Regions from separate parts of the Geodermatophilus sp. SYSU D01036 genome, predicted to be linked through region 3. Evidence: predicted binding sites of a transcription regulator. Region 3 holds the regulator's gene; each other region holds the start of a gene.
What was found. Region 3 encodes LexA, which represses DNA repair genes until DNA is damaged. Its sites were predicted from a motif close to TCGAACANNTGTTCGA; they were not measured.
Positions count from the first base shown of each region.

Region 1: a site for LexA is predicted at 2,825-2,840, ahead of dinB (DNA polymerase IV). Genes of this name have one in related genera too.
Region 2: a site for LexA is predicted at 2,740-2,755, ahead of recA (recombinase RecA). Genes of this name have one in related genera too.

Region 1 is NZ_JBJGZJ010000002.1:233,295-238,099, forward strand. It holds gene ACI8AR_RS03570 (sucrase ferredoxin) at 1-880, opposite strand, end outside; gene ACI8AR_RS03575 (cupin domain-containing protein) at 900-2,024, opposite strand; gene ACI8AR_RS03580 (BatC protein) at 2,312-2,659, opposite strand; gene dinB (DNA polymerase IV) at 2,890-4,062, shown strand; gene ACI8AR_RS03590 (DUF3040 domain-containing protein) at 4,189-4,617, shown strand; gene ACI8AR_RS03595 (cupin domain-containing protein) at 4,778-4,805, shown strand, end outside.
Region 2 is NZ_JBJGZJ010000031.1:5,786-10,590, reverse strand. It holds gene ACI8AR_RS21225 (ATP-binding cassette domain-containing protein) at 1-33, shown strand, start outside; gene ACI8AR_RS21220 (ABC transporter permease subunit) at 30-866, shown strand; gene ACI8AR_RS21215 (sensor histidine kinase) at 905-2,068, shown strand; gene ACI8AR_RS21210 (response regulator) at 2,065-2,712, shown strand; gene recA (recombinase RecA) at 2,896-3,927, shown strand; gene ACI8AR_RS21200 (regulatory protein RecX) at 3,936-4,670, shown strand; gene ACI8AR_RS21195 (hypothetical protein) at 4,759-4,805, opposite strand, start outside.
Region 3 is NZ_JBJGZJ010000005.1:4,876-9,680, reverse strand. It holds gene ACI8AR_RS07610 (hypothetical protein) at 1-210, opposite strand, end outside; gene ACI8AR_RS07605 (LysM peptidoglycan-binding domain-containing protein) at 332-967, opposite strand; gene lexA (transcriptional repressor LexA) at 1,205-1,984, shown strand; gene ACI8AR_RS07595 (hypothetical protein) at 2,014-3,084, opposite strand; gene ACI8AR_RS07590 (phosphatase PAP2 family protein) at 3,056-3,802, opposite strand; gene hflX (GTPase HflX) at 3,917-4,805, opposite strand, start outside.

The DNA.
Region 1 (4,805 bases), on a different contig from region 3:
CCGCGTGCACCGCCCGGCAGGTCAGCTGCGCCGCCTCGGCCGCGGGCCGGCTCTCCACCCGCACCACGACGTCGCCGTCCGCGCCGCCGAGCACCACCTCGAACCGCTCGACGCCGTCGGCGTCCTCCGCCGCGGTGGTGGCCAGCCGCCGGGAGCCGCGCACCGGCAGGTCGTCGACGCCGAGCAGCCCGAGCCGCTCCCGCGCGGCCTGCTGGGCGGCCTGCGCCGGCAGCGGCAGCCCGGCCCGCCCGCGCAGCCACGGCAGGGCCACCTCGCCGCGCGCGTGCGCGGCGACCAGGTCGGCGCCGTCGCCGGGCACCTGCCCGTAGGCGAACCCGTGCGGCAGCACCAGCACGTTGGAGGCGAACCGGCAGCCGCCGAGGTGGCTGCACTCCCAGACGTCGGCGGGCGCGGGCATCGCCGCGGCCAGCGGCCGGCCGCGCAGCGCGCAGCAGGCGTCGTGCTGCCCGTGCGTGCACACCAGGTACGCCGGCCGGTCGGCGCGCTCGCCGACCGAGCCGTCCCAGGGCGCCTCGACCAGGTCGGCGTCGTCGGCGCGGGTCGACCACCACAGGCCCTCGCGGCCCGGGCGGCCGTCGGCGTAGGCCCAGCGGCGCCCGGAGTCCGCGGCCCGGTCGCCGGGCCGGCGGACCAGCAGCACCCGCACGCCCTCGGCGCGGGCGCGCGCGCCCAGCCGGGCGGTCACCTCCGGGTCGATGCGGGAGCCGGTCAGCGCGTCCCGGCCCCACGGGCCCGGCTGCTCGACGAGCAGCCAGCGCTGCGCCGGCCCGGCCGTGGCCACCGGGGAGTCCTCCCGGACCAGGGCCGTGACCGAGCAGCGGGTGGCGTCGAGCCGGCCGGCACGAGCGGGGGCGGTCACCCGGGAGGAGGCGACGGGGTCACGACCCGGTCCCGAGGGCGTCGGCACGCTCCCCATCGTCCCCGCCGGCGCCGGGCGCCGGGGCGCCCGGTCCGTGCGGTCCCGGCTCGGGGGCGGTGGCCGGGACGCCGTCGACCCCGTGCGCGCCCTGCACCGCCGCGTCGGCGACCAGCGCGATCGACTCGGTGACCAGCCGGCGGGCGAGGACGAGCCGGTCGTCGGCATCGAGGCCGGCCAGGTCGGCGACCTTGAGCTCGCCGGCCGCCAGCAGCCCCTCCAGCGCGGCGCGGGTCGAGGCGGGGAACTCCAGCCGGCGGCGGCCGGCCAGCAGCGCCACCCGCTCGCCCTCGGCGGTGGCCGGGGCGTCCCGCAACGCGCAGCGCAGCCGGCGGCGCAGCCGCAGCACGGTGTCCGGGGTCAGCGCCGCGGCCGCGGTGGCCTGCGCCAGCGGCGCCACCGGCTCGGGGCGCACCTGCGACCAGGTCCGCGAGCGCAGCCGCTCGGCGACCTCGCCGGGGTCCACCCGGCCCAGCCACTCCTGCAGCGCGGTCACGACCGTGGCGACGTCGTCGCGGACCGACGCCGGGTCGGACAGGTCCAGGCCCAGCGGCAGGGCGCGGCGCAGCTCCCGGTCCTCGGCGGCCAGCACCCGCACCAGGTCCAGCGCGGACTCGGCCGCGGCCCAGCGGGTCACCGAGTGCACGCCGATGGTCAGGTGCGCGCTGGTCTGCCCGAGCGCGACCGCCGAGTGCAGGTAGCCGCGCGGCAGGTAGAGGGCGTCGCCCGGGCGCAGCACGGCGTCGACCACCGGCTCGCGCTCCGCGGCGGCGGCCACCGCGGCGGCCCGGTCGTTCCACGGCTGGGTGCGCAGCGGCTCCTCGAGCACCGGCTCGTGGATGGTCCAGTGCTTCTCGCCGGCGACCTGCAGCACGAAGACGTCGTGGACGTCGTAGTGCGGGCTGAACCCGCGCGAGGACGGCGGCGTGACGTAGGCGTTGACCTGCGTGGGGTGCCCCAGGTCGGCGGCGAGCTGGTCGGCGAACTCGACCAGCGGCGGCCAGAGCCGGTGCAGGCCCTGCAGGACGACGGTGCTGCCGTCGGCGAACAGTCGCAGCACGGCGTCGGAGGAGACCTGGTCGGCCACCTCGGCGCCGGCGCCACCGGAGGTGGTGAACCGCTTCGGGTCGACGACGGCGCCGTCCTTGGCGATCCGCAGGAACGGCGTGCGCAGGCCGCGCCGCGACAGCAGCTCGTCGACGTCGGTCAGCGTCAGCAGGTCGGTGAACGACTCCCCGGTGTCCTCGGCGCGGGCGAGCAGCGGGCGGCGGGACCAGTACTGCTCGGCGAAGACCGCGGGGTCGAGGTGCGTGCACCGGCGCAGGGCCGGGCGGGCGTCAGCCCCGCCCGGCCCCGCGACGGCCGGGTCCTGGCTCAGGCCGAACCGTCCGCGCCACCGTCGGCGCCGCCGTCGGCACCGCCGTCCGAGCCACCGTCCGAGCCACCGTCCGAGCCACCGCCCGCCGCGCCGCCGTCGGCCGGGCCGTGACCGGCACCGCCGTCGGCGCCGCCGTCCGCGCCACCGTCGGCGCCGCCATCAGCACCGCCGTCGGCACCGCCGTCGGCGCCGCCCCCGGCCGCGCCGCCGTCGGCCGGGCCGTGGCCCGCGCCGCTGTCGGCACCGCCGTCCGCGCCGCCGTCGTGCTGGCCGGGCGTGCCCTCGCCGGCACCGCTGTCGGCCGGACCCTCCGTGCTGGTCATGTCGTCGTCGTCGAGCGCCATCGGGCTCCTCCGGGATCCGGGTCGGGACCGTCCGCCGGACGGCGGTCGGGCGTGTCCCACCTACCTCGCCCGTGTGCCGGTCACACATGCGCCGACCAGCGAGTTCCCCGTGCGCCGGGACACGCCGGGGACGGCGCGCCGTCCCCCGCGGAGGGCCGCTAGTCTCCGAACAGGTGTTCGATCGGGGAGGTCGCGTGCGGTCGTCGGGCGGACGTGCCGAGGGGTGCACGGTGCTGCACGTCGACATGGACGCGTTCTTCGCCAGCGTCGAGGTGCGCCGGCGCCCCGAGCTCGCCGGCACGCCGGTCATCGTCGGCGGCGCGGGCAACCGCGGGGTGGTCACCTCGGCCACCTACGAGGCCCGCGCGTACGGCGTGCACGCCGCCATGCCGACGGCGCGGGCGCTGCGGCTGTGCCCGACGGCGACCGTGCTGCCGGGCGACATGGCGCTGTACGCCGAGGTGTCCCGGGCGGTCATGGCGCTGTTCCGGTCGGTGACCCCTCTGGTGGAGCCGCTGAGCCTGGACGAGGCCTTCCTCGACGTGGGCGGGGCCGGGCGCCGACTGGGCGACGCCGCCGAGATCGGGGAGTACCTGCGCGCCCGCGTCTTCGACGAGCAGGGCATCACCTGCTCCGTCGGCGTGGCCGGCACCAAGTTCGTGGCCAAGCTCGCCTCCACCCGCGCCAAGCCCGACGGGCTGCTCGTCGTCCGCCCGGCCGAGGTCATCGACTTCCTGCACCCGCTGCCGGTCGGCGCGCTGTGGGGCGTGGGCGCGAAGACCGAGCAGGTGCTGCTGCGGCTCGGGCTGCGCACCGTCGGCGACCTCGCGCACGTCCCGGCGCGCACCCTGCAGCGGGCGCTCGGCCCCGCCGCCGGCGCCCACCTGCACGAGCTGGCCTGGGGCCGCGACCCCCGCCGGGTGGTGCCCGACGAGCCGGAGCGCTCGACCGGGCACGAGGAGACCTTCCCCACCGACGTCGACGACCCCGCCGTGGTCCACCGGGAGCTGCTGCGGCTGGCCGAGCGGACGGCGGCCCGGCTGCGCGCGGGCGGCTGGCTGACCCGCACGGTGAGCATCAAGGTCCGCTTCGCCGACTTCACCACCATCACCCGCAGCCGCACCCTCGGCGTCCCCACCGACGTCGGGCAGGACGTGTACGAGACCGCGCGGGCCCTGTTCGACGCGCTCGGGCTGGACCGGGCGCGGATCCGGCTGGTCGGCGTGCGGGCCGAGCGGCTGGTCCCGGCCGGCCAGGCGCCCCGGCAGCTCGAGCTCGGCGCCCGCGAGCACGGCCGGCGCGACGCCGAGCTCGCCGCCGACCGGGCGGCCCGCCGGTTCGGCGCCGGCGCGGTGCGGCCGGCCACGCTGCTGCACCGCGACGGCGACCGCCGGGTGCGCTGAGACGGCCCCCGGGGACCCCCCGTGGGGGTGGTCACGACGGCGGTGCGGCGGGTCGCCGCGCACTCGCCTTTCGCACCCCGCCGACGGCTCGTATCCTCGGTGTCACCACCGGGTACGGGCCCGGTGGTGTCTGGCTCCGCCCACCTGGAGGTCTCGGTGCCGCTCTCCGAGCACGAGCAGCGACTGCTGGAGCAGATCGAGCGCGCCCTCGTCGACGACGATCCCAAGTTCGCCTCCTCCGTCCGCACCGGCGACCGCCGGCTGAGGGCCCGGCGAAAGCTCCAGCTCGGTGCGCTGCTGGTCGTGGTGGGCCTGGCCGTCCTCGTCGGCGGTGCCGTCGTCCCGTCCGTGCCGCTGGGTGTCCTCGGGTTCCTCGTGATGTTCGGCGGTGCCGCGCTCGGCGTCCTCAACTACCGCTCGGCCACCGGCGCCGTCGAGACCGGCCCGGCCGGTGCCCGCGGCGCGCAGGGCGGCCGCGGCCGGGGCGGGCGGCCCCGCAAGCAGCCGCTGAAGAACCGGCTCGAGGAGCGCTTCCGTCGCCGCTACGACCAGTAGCCCGCGAGACCCCGCCGACGGCCGCCGTCCCACCCGGGACGGCGGCCGTCGCCGTTCCCGGGGGCTTCGCCGTTCCCGGGGGCCGAGGGGGTCGACCCGCCGCCGGGGGGACGAGGACGATGGGACACGCCCGACGAGCCGATCGGGAGGGGGAGTCCCGATGACGCAGACGCAGCCCCTGGAGCACC
Region 2 (4,805 bases), on a different contig from region 3:
CGCACCGACCATCGGCAGGAGGCCCTGGCATGACCGGCCGCACGAGCACCCGAGTCCTCGACGCCCCCGGCGCGACCCGCGCCCCCCGGGGGCCCGCCGGCGGCGGCTGGGGAGGCCTGGTCGCCGGGCAGTGGGTCGCCGTCCGGTCCCTGCGCACCACCTGGTGGGTGCTCGGCGGGGCGTCGGCCGGGATGGTCCTGCTCTCGCTGCTGTTCACCGCGACAGCGGGCGCCGGGGAGCAGGGCGGGCCGCCCGGCCTGGACCCCGCCGACCCGGTCGGGCTCAGCCTGGGCGGCTACAACCTGGCGGCCCTGGCCGTGGGGGTGCTCGGGGTCCTGCTGGTCACCGGCGAGTACACCAGCGGCGCGGTGCGGGTCGTGTTCGCGGCGGTGCCCCGCCGGTGGCCGGTCCTCCTGGCCCGCGCCGGCGTGCTCGCCGCACTCGCCCTCGTCACGACGTTGCTCGCCGCGCTGGCGGCGTTCCTCGTCGGCCGGGCCGCGCTCGGTGACACCGGGGTGTCGCTCGCCGACCACGGCGTCGCCCGGGCCGTGCTCGGCGCCGGTCTGTACGTGACGGCGGTCGGAGTGCTCGGCTCCGCACTCGGGTGGCTGCTGCGCTCGACCGGTGGGGCGATCGGCACGCTGTTCGGCGTCGTCTTCCTGCTCCCGGTGCTCGGCGGGCTGCTGCCCTCGAGCTGGGGTCCCGACGTGGTGCGGTGGCTCCCCGGGCAGGCCGGCGCCAGCGTCGTGCAGGTCGCGACGGGTGCCGACGAGTTCGCCCCCTGGACCGGCTTCGGGGTGCTGTGCGCCTACCTGGCCGTCCTGCTGGCGGCGGCGGCGGTCGTGGTGCGGCGCCGCGACGCGTGACTCCCGTACCGGGGCGCGCGGGCGGCAGCATGTCCTCCGTGCAGCGGGCGGGCGGGTCGGTGGTGTGGTCGGTCGGGCCGGTGGTGGCCGGAGCCGTCCTCGCCGTCGGCCCGCTCGTCCGCTTCGGCGGCCCGTCGGCGGCGGAGGTCGCCGTGACCGCGCTGGCCTGGGCGCCGGCCGTGGGCCGGGCGCGGGCGCCCTTCGCCGCGTTCCTCGCCTCCGCCGGCGTGGTGGTCGCCTGGTGGGTGCTGCACGGCCTGGAGGCGCGGGCGCTGCTGCCCGCCGGCGTGGCGGCCTGGTGGCTGCTCGTCTGGGTCGCCGACCGCTGCGCCCCGTGGCGCGTCGCCACCGCCGTCGGGATCGCCCTGGCCGTGCCCCTGGCCCTCGGCGCCGCCGCCCTGGCCGGCCCCGCCGACGGCGCCGCGGTGGTGCCGCTGGTGGCGGTGACCGTGACGGCCGCGGTCGTCGGGCGCGACCGGCGGACCCGGCGGGCCTACCTGGAGGCGCTGCGCGACCGCGCCGAGCGGGCCGAGCGGGAGAGGGACGTGCGGGCCCGGGTGGCGGTCATGGAGGAGCGCTCCCGGATCGCCCGTGAGCTCCACGACGTGGTCGCGCACAACCTCTCGGTGATGACCGCACTGGCCGACGGCGCCGGGTACGCGCCGGCCACCGAGCAGGCCGCCCGGGCGGTACGGCAGGTCGCCACGACCGGACGGGAGGCCCTCGCGGAGATGCACCGCCTCGTCGGCGTGCTGCGCACCGACGACGGCGGGCCGGAGCGGACGCCGGCGCCGGGCCTCGACGACCTGGCCGCGGTCGTCGGGCAGGTCCGGGCGGCCGGGCTGCCGACGTCGCTGACGGTGACCGGCCGGCCCGCGCCGCTCGTCGCCGGCGCCCAGCTCGCCGTCCACCGCCTCGTGCAGGAGGCGCTGACGAACACGCTGAGGCACGCGCGGGGGGCCCGGTCGGCCGCCGTGCGCCTGGACTGGCGCGACGGCGAGCTCGCCGTCGAGGTGACCGACGACGGCGACCCGGCCGCACCACCGGGGCGGCCGGGGCACGGCCTGGTCGGCATGAGGGAGCGCGTCGCGGCGTGGGACGGGGCGGTCGTGGCCGGGCCGCGCCCGGGAGGCGGCTGGCGGGTCGCCGCGGTCCTCCCGCTGGCCGCGGTCGGCGCCGAGGGGACCGGTGCGGTGGCGTGAGCACCCGCGTGCTGCTCATCGACGACGAGCCCCTGGTCCGGCTCGGCTTCTCGATGGTGCTGCAGGCCCAGGACGACCTGGTCCTCGTCGGCGAGGCGGGGGACGGCGCCCGGGCCGTCGCGCTGACGCGCGAGCTCCGGCCGGACGTCGTCGTGATGGACGTCCGCATGCCCGGCACGGACGGCGTGGAGGCGACCCGGCGCATCGTCGCCGAGGGGCTGCCCAGCCGCGTCCTGGTGCTCACCACCTTCGACCTGGACGAGTACGCGTTCGCGGCACTGCGCGCGGGGGCGAGCGGGTTCCTCGTGAAGAACGCCGAGCCGGCGGAGCTGCTGCGGGCGGTGCGGGCGGTGGCCCGCGGCGACGCCGTCGTCTCCCCGCGGGTCACCCGCCGGCTGCTGGAGACGCTGGCCCACCGGCTGCCCGCGGACACGCCGGCCGACCCCCGCGTCGCCTCGCTCACCGAGCGCGAGCTCGAGGTGCTGCGTGCGGTCGCCCGGGGGGAGTCCAACGCCGAGATCGCCGCCGTGCTGGTCCTGTCGGAGCTGACGGTGAAGACGCACGTGGCGCGCATCCTGGGCAAGCTGGGCCTGCGGGACCGCACGCAGGCGGCGGTCTTCGCGCACTCGCACGGCCTGGTGTGACCCGGCCTCGACCGCGTGTCGCTCGACTCGAACACGTGTTCGTCCTACAGTGACGGGCGCGTCCACAGGGAGGTCGTCCCTCCACAGGTCCGGTCGGTCCCCGGAATTGTCAGACCCCCGACCTAGCGTCGCCTCCGACACCGCATCGACTCCACGACACGCGACTTCCCGAAGGTGAGCACCATGGCAACGCTCGACCGCGACAAGGCCCTCGACATGGCCCTCGCCCAGATCGACAAGCAGTTCGGCAAGGGCTCGGTCATGCGCCTGGGCGACAGCGCCGCGCAGGCGATCAAGGTCATCCCGACCGGCTCGATCGCCCTCGACATCGCGCTCGGCATCGGCGGCCTGCCCCGCGGCCGCGTCATCGAGGTCTACGGCCCGGAGGCCTCCGGCAAGACCACGGTCGCCCTGCACGCGGTGGCCAACGCCCAGGCCGCCGGCGGCATCGCGGCCTTCATCGACGCCGAGCACGCGCTCGACCCGGAGTACGCCCGGGCCATCGGCGTCGACACCGACGCGCTGCTGGTCAGCCAGCCCGACACCGGTGAGCAGGCCCTCGAGATCGCCGACATGCTGATCCGCTCCGGCGCGCTCGACATCATCGTCATCGACTCCGTCGCGGCCCTCGTGCCCCGCGCCGAGATCGAGGGCGAGATGGGTGACAGCCACGTCGGTCTGCAGGCCCGCCTCATGAGCCAGGCGCTGCGGAAGATCACCGGTGCGCTGAACAACTCGGGCACCACCGCGATCTTCATCAACCAGCTGCGCGAGAAGGTCGGCATCGTCTACGGCTCGCCCGAGGTGACCACCGGTGGCCGCGCGCTGAAGTTCTACTCGTCGGTCCGCCTGGACGTCCGCCGGATCGAGACCCTCAAGCAGGGCACCGAGGCCGTCGGCAGCCGGGTCCGCGTCAAGGTCGTCAAGAACAAGGTCGCCGCCCCGTTCAAGCAGGCCGAGCTCGACCTGCTGTGGGGTGTCGGGTTCAGCCGCGAGGGCGGCCTCATCGACGCCGGTGTCGAGCAGGGCTTCATCCGCAAGTCCGGCGCCTGGTACACGTACGAGGGCGACCAGCTCGGCCAGGGCAAGGAGAACGTCCGCACGTTCCTCCGCGACAACCCCGACCTCGCCGACGAGATCGAGAAGAAGGTCAAGGAGAAGCTGGGCATCGGCCCGCAGGTCGACGCGCCGGCCGCTGACCCGGTCGACTTCTGAGCGACCCCGTGACCGGCTGGTCCGGCCCGGTCCCCGAGGGGGCCGGGCCCGAGCAGGCCGAGCGCCCCGTCGGCCGCCGCGGCCGGGGAACCCGGCAGCCGGGCTCCCCGGGGCGCGGCGGCCGCGGGCGGCGGCGGTCCGGGCCGTCCCCTGACCCGGACGGCCCGGCCGCCGCCGACGCGGGGACGCCACCCGCCCCCTACGACCGCGACGCCGACGACCCGGGGGACCCGGAGTCGGTGGCCCGGGCCATCTGCCTGCGGGCGCTGACCGGCGCGGCCAGGACCCGCCAGCAGCTCGCCGACCTGCTCGAGCGCCGCGGCGTGCCCGAGGAGGCCGCGGCCGCGGTCCTCGACCGGTTCGGCGAGGTCGGGCTCATCGACGACGCCGCCTTCGCCCGCGCCTGGGTCACCTCCCGGCAGGCCGGCCGCGGCCTGGCCCGGCGGGCGTTGCGCGCGGAGCTGCGCGCCAAGGGCGTCGACGGGGAGGACGCCGAGCAGGCCCTCGCCCAGGTCGACGAGGAGGACGAGCGGGCCGCCGCCCGCCACCTGGTGGAACGCCGGCTCCCGGCGCTGCGCCGGGTGGACCGCGTCACCGCCACCCGCCGGCTGATCGGCATGCTCGCGCGCAAGGGCTACAACGGCGGGCTGGCCGCGGGCGTGGTCCGCGAGGTCATGGACGAGACCGGCTTCGGCACCGACACCGACGAGGACGCCGCGAGCTGGGACGACGCCGACCTCTGAGGGCGTCCGACCGCGCCCGCGCGGGACCACGGAACGACAGCGGCCGGCCGCCCTCGGGGCGACCGGCCGCTGACCGTCGGAGGTGGACTCAGCCCGCCAGCGGGGTGGCGACGGCGGGCATCGCCTCGGTCGCCG
Region 3 (4,805 bases):
GTGCCGCTCGGGCAGCCGCACGACGGCCAGGTCGACCCAGCTGTCCGCTCCCGCGGCGTCGCGCAGCCGGACGCGGGCCTCGCAGCCGCCGGTCACGTCGTGGCGCCAGCCGAGCATGGCGCCCGGCACCCAGGCACCGTCCACGAGCACCTCGACGTCCTGCGGGGACCGGAAGGTCACCGCTGCGCTGCTGTTCACGGCTGCTGACACGCTCCTGACCGTAAGTGCCCTGACGACTCCGGAACGTAAACGACGGCGCCTGCACGGTTGACGAACTCACCGGCGTGGTCTCGTCAACATCTCCGCGGTGACGGCGCCGGGCGCGGGGCGCCTAGGGCAGGCGGAGCACCTGGCCGGGGACGACGACCGCCCCCTCCAGGCCGTTGAGCACCTCGATCGCGTCGACCACCGCGCGCACGTCCTGGTCGGCGCCGGCGACCTCCGCGGCGATCGACCACACCGTGTCCCCGCTCTCGACCACGACACTGCTCCCGCCGGCCAGGCGCAGACCGTCGTGGGGGGCGAGGAACTCCCGGCCGAGGGCGGCGCCGCCGACACCGGCGGCGAGGACCAGCACGGTGACCAGGCGGCGCCCGCGGCGGGTGAGCCGCACCGGCGCCGGGGCCGGCGCACACCGAGCGCGGACGGCGGCCCGGGCGGGCTCCGAGCGCACCGGCCGACCGCTCGGGCGGGCCGGGTCGCGGCGGGTGCGCGGCCCCTCGGCGGCCGGCCCGGCGGCGCGGGCGGGCGCCGCGGCGGGGAGGTCGGGCACCGGCCGCAGGTGCCCGGTGACGCGGGGACCCGAGCCCGGCAGGGCAGCGCGCGGAGCCGGCCGGTCGGTGCGCGCCGGCGACGCGGAGCGGCCCGCACCGGCGGCCGCCGGCGCGCCCTCCCCGCGGAGCGGCGGCCGCCACGGGACCCGGACCGCCGCGTCGAACTCGAGCACTGCCTGCCGCACGCTGCCCATGACCGCTCCTCCTGATCGGGTCGACCGCATCGAACGCGTGTTCGATCGAACGTCTGATCGGATGTCTACCGCACGGGTCCGACGAGTGCGAGAGCGGCGCGGCGTGTCCTTCGAACACACGTTTGAACCTCCGGCGCCGGCGCGCTACGGTCCGTGCGGGCGCACCGCCCGCCGACCGGCCTCGGGGCCGGGAGGGCGACGGACGGGCCGCGGGGACGCGGCCGGCGAGGAGGAGACGTGGCGGGCACGAGCGGGACCGGCCAGGGCACCCGGGGCGGCGGCACGACGACCCGCCGGCCGGCCGCGGAGCGCGGCGCCGGCGCGGACGGCGCGGGCGCCGTGCGCACCTTCCCCGACCGCGGCGAGGCCGGCGACGGCCTGACCCAGCGGCAGCGCCGGGTCCTCGAGGTCATCCGCGACTCGATCGAGCGGCGCGGCTACCCGCCCTCGGTGCGCGAGATCGGCGAGGCGGTGGGCCTGTCGTCGGCGTCGTCGGTCGCCCACCAGCTGTCGGTGCTGCAGAAGAAGGGCTGGCTGCGGCGCGACCCCAACCGGCCCCGCGCGCTCGACGTGCGGCTGCCCGGCGAGACCGGGGGCGAGACCGCCCCGGCTGCGCCCGCCGCGGCCGCCGACGGCTCGACCGCGCCCACCTACGTGCCGCTGGTCGGGCGGATCGCGGCCGGTGGCCCAGTGCTCGCCGAGCAGGCCGTCGAGGACGTCTTCCCGCTCCCCCGCGAGCTCGTCGGCGAGGGCACGTTGTTCATGCTGCGCGTCGCCGGTGACTCGATGGTCGACGCGGCCATCTGCGACGGCGACTGGGTCGTCGTCCGCCAGCAGCCCACCGCCGAGAACGGCGAGATCGTCGCCGCGATGCTCGACGGCGAGGCCACGGTCAAGACCTACAAGCCCCGGGACGGGCACGTCTGGCTGCTGCCGCACAACCCGGCCTACGAGCCGATCCCCGGCGACGAGGCCACCATCCTCGGCCGCGTCGTCACCGTCCTGCGACGGGTCTGAGCCGCAGGTCCGCCCGCCGGCGCCGGAGCTCAGGCGCCGGCGGGCGGACCACCGGACCGGCGGCGGCGCAGCCGCTCGCCCCACCACACCAGCGCGGTCGCGACGACGGCCGCGGCCACGCCCGCGGTCACCGGCGACGGGCCCGCGGAGTCCCCGCCGAGCAGCGCCGACGGCGACGGGCCGGCCGGGTCGGACCCCGCCGGCGCCGGCGGCGCGGACCCCGCCGGGACGGGCACCGAGGTGACGTCCCCGGGCACGCCCTCGCCGGCCACCAGCAGCGCGCTCCCGTCCGCGGTGAACGACACCGCCTCCCCCTGCGGCGCCTCGGGCAGCGCGATCCGCACGGGCTCCCCGGCCAGCGCCCCCGGGACGTCGGCGCCAGTCAGCGGCCAGACGTAGGCGTCGGTGTAGGTGCGCAGCGCGATCCGGCTGCCGTCGCGGGCCACCGCCCCGCCGGTGACCATCAGCTGCCCCGCCCGGCCCACGGGACCGCCAGGTGTGCCGGTGAGCGTGAACGCCACCGTGCCGACGTCGGCCAGCGCGACCGTGCCGCCGTCGACCAGCGGCGCGGCCGGCCGGTAGACGTGGCTGGCCCCGAGCACCTCCTTGGTCACCACGTACGGCGTGCCGTCGGGGGCCAGCAGCAGCGCCTCGGCGTCGTGCGGGCCGTCGGGATAGGTCAGCCGGTACAGCGCCGTCCCGCCGTCGGGCCGCAGCGCGACGAGCGCGACCGTCGTCCGGACCGCGGTGTTGTCGCCGGTGTCGGCCAGCCACACCGTGCCGTCCGGGCCGACGGCGAGGTCCTCGGGGTCGTAGGGGTCCACCGGCGCGGTGGTCACGTCGACCACCTGGCAGGCGCCGTCGAGCACGTACACGGCGACCTGGTCGCCGCCGTCCACCATGGCGAGCACCCGGTCGCCGACGTCGACGAGGCCGGAGAGCTCGGCCAGCCGGGGGTCGGTCACCTGGCAGCGGACCGAGGGGGCGGCCGACTCCTCGGCGGCGGCCGGGGCCGCCGGGAGGCCGAGCAGGACCGTGGTCAGCAGGACGGCCGGGGCCCGCCGGGCGACGCTACGCGGACGGGCGGCCGGCTCGGGCACTCGCCCAGCGTGACAGCACCAGCGCGTCGAGTGCGTGAACCACGCCCAGCAGCAGGAGCCCGACGGCCGCGCCCACGACGGCGTCGGTGACCCAGTGGAAGTCCAGCGAGACCATCGCGATCCCGGTGGCCACCGGCCCGACGACGGCCAGCCACCACAGCGTGCGCTGCACCCGCGGACCGAGCCCGTACTCGACCGCCTGCCAGCGCGCCACGCCCCACATGAGCACGGCGTTGGCCACGTGCCCGGAGGGGTAGCTGGCGCCGTCGCGGTGGAAGAACGAGCCGGGATAGGCGGGCGCGGTGCGACCGGTGCCGAACTTGAACGCGTAGACGACGACGGTGAGCAGGGCCAGCGCGGTGACCACCCGCAGCAGGGGCAGCAGCGTCCGTTCCCGCAGGCACAGCCAGCCGACCAGGGCGGCCAGCACGATGAGGATGGTGCCGCGGCCGCCGATCTGGGTGACCGCCCACACCGGCCAGTAGGCCGGGGAGTCGCGCAGGTCCCAGGCGCTGACCACCTCGGAGACCTCGAGGTCCAGCCGCTCGAGCACCCCGCGGCTGAGCAGGTCGACGGTGACCCCGACGGTGACCGCGAACGCGACGAGCAGCAGCCACCACGGCGGGCGGCCGGCACCGACCACGGCGGGCGGCCGGGCGGCCCGCTCCGGGCGCCCGGCCGGCGCGCCGGAGGTGCGCCGCACCACGCCGCTGGTCACCGGGTCACGGTACCGGGCCGTGACCCGCCCGTGACCTCACGGGCCGGAACGGCGAGCCGCCCGGGCACCCGGCGTGGAGCCGGGCACCCGGGCGGTCCGGGGTGGAGGGGGCGGTCAGCCGACCGGGACGGCGAACCGCTCGAGCGCGGCGGCCAGGCCGCCGTCGACGCGGGCGGTCAGCCGGGTGCCGGCGGCCTCGTGGTCCTCGCTGAGCACCTCGCCGTCGCGGTGCACGCGGGCGACCAGGTCGCCGCGGTCGTAGGGGACGAGCACCTCGACCTCGACGTCCGGGTGCGGCAGCCGGGCGGCCACGACCTCGCGCAGCTGCTCGATGCCCTCGCCGGTGCGCGCGGAGACCCACACGGCCCCGGGCAGCGCCCGGCGCAGGGTCAGCACGTCGTCCTCGGTCATGGCGTCGACCTTGTTGACGACGATCAGCTCGGGCACCGCGGCGGCGTCGATCTCGCGCAGCACCACGTGCACCGCGTCGATCTGGCCGAGCGGATCGGGGTCGGAGCCGTCGACGACGTGCAGCAGCAGGTCGGCGCCGGCCACCTCCTCGAGCGTGGAGCGGAACGCGTCGACGAGCTGGTGCGGCAGGTGCCGCACGAAGCCGACGGTGTCGGTGAGCGTGTACTCGCGGCCGTCGGGCGACTGGGCCCGGCGCACCGTCGGGTCGAGGGTGGCGAACAGTGCGTCCTCCACCAGCACGCCCGCGCCGGTCAGCCGGTTGAGCAGGCTGGACTTGCCGGCGTTGGTGTAGCCGGCGATCGCCACGCCGGGGACGGCGTGGCGGTCGCGGCCCGAGCGCTGGGTGGCCCGGGCGGTCGCCATGCCGGCGATCTCGCGGCGCAGCTTGCTCACCCGCGACCGGATCCGCCGCCGGTCGGTCTCGATCTTCGTCTCACCGGGACCGCGGGTGCCGATGCCGCCACCGCCGGCGACGCGGCCACCGGCCTGCCGGGACAGCGACTCACCCCAGCCGCGCAGTCGCGGCAGCATG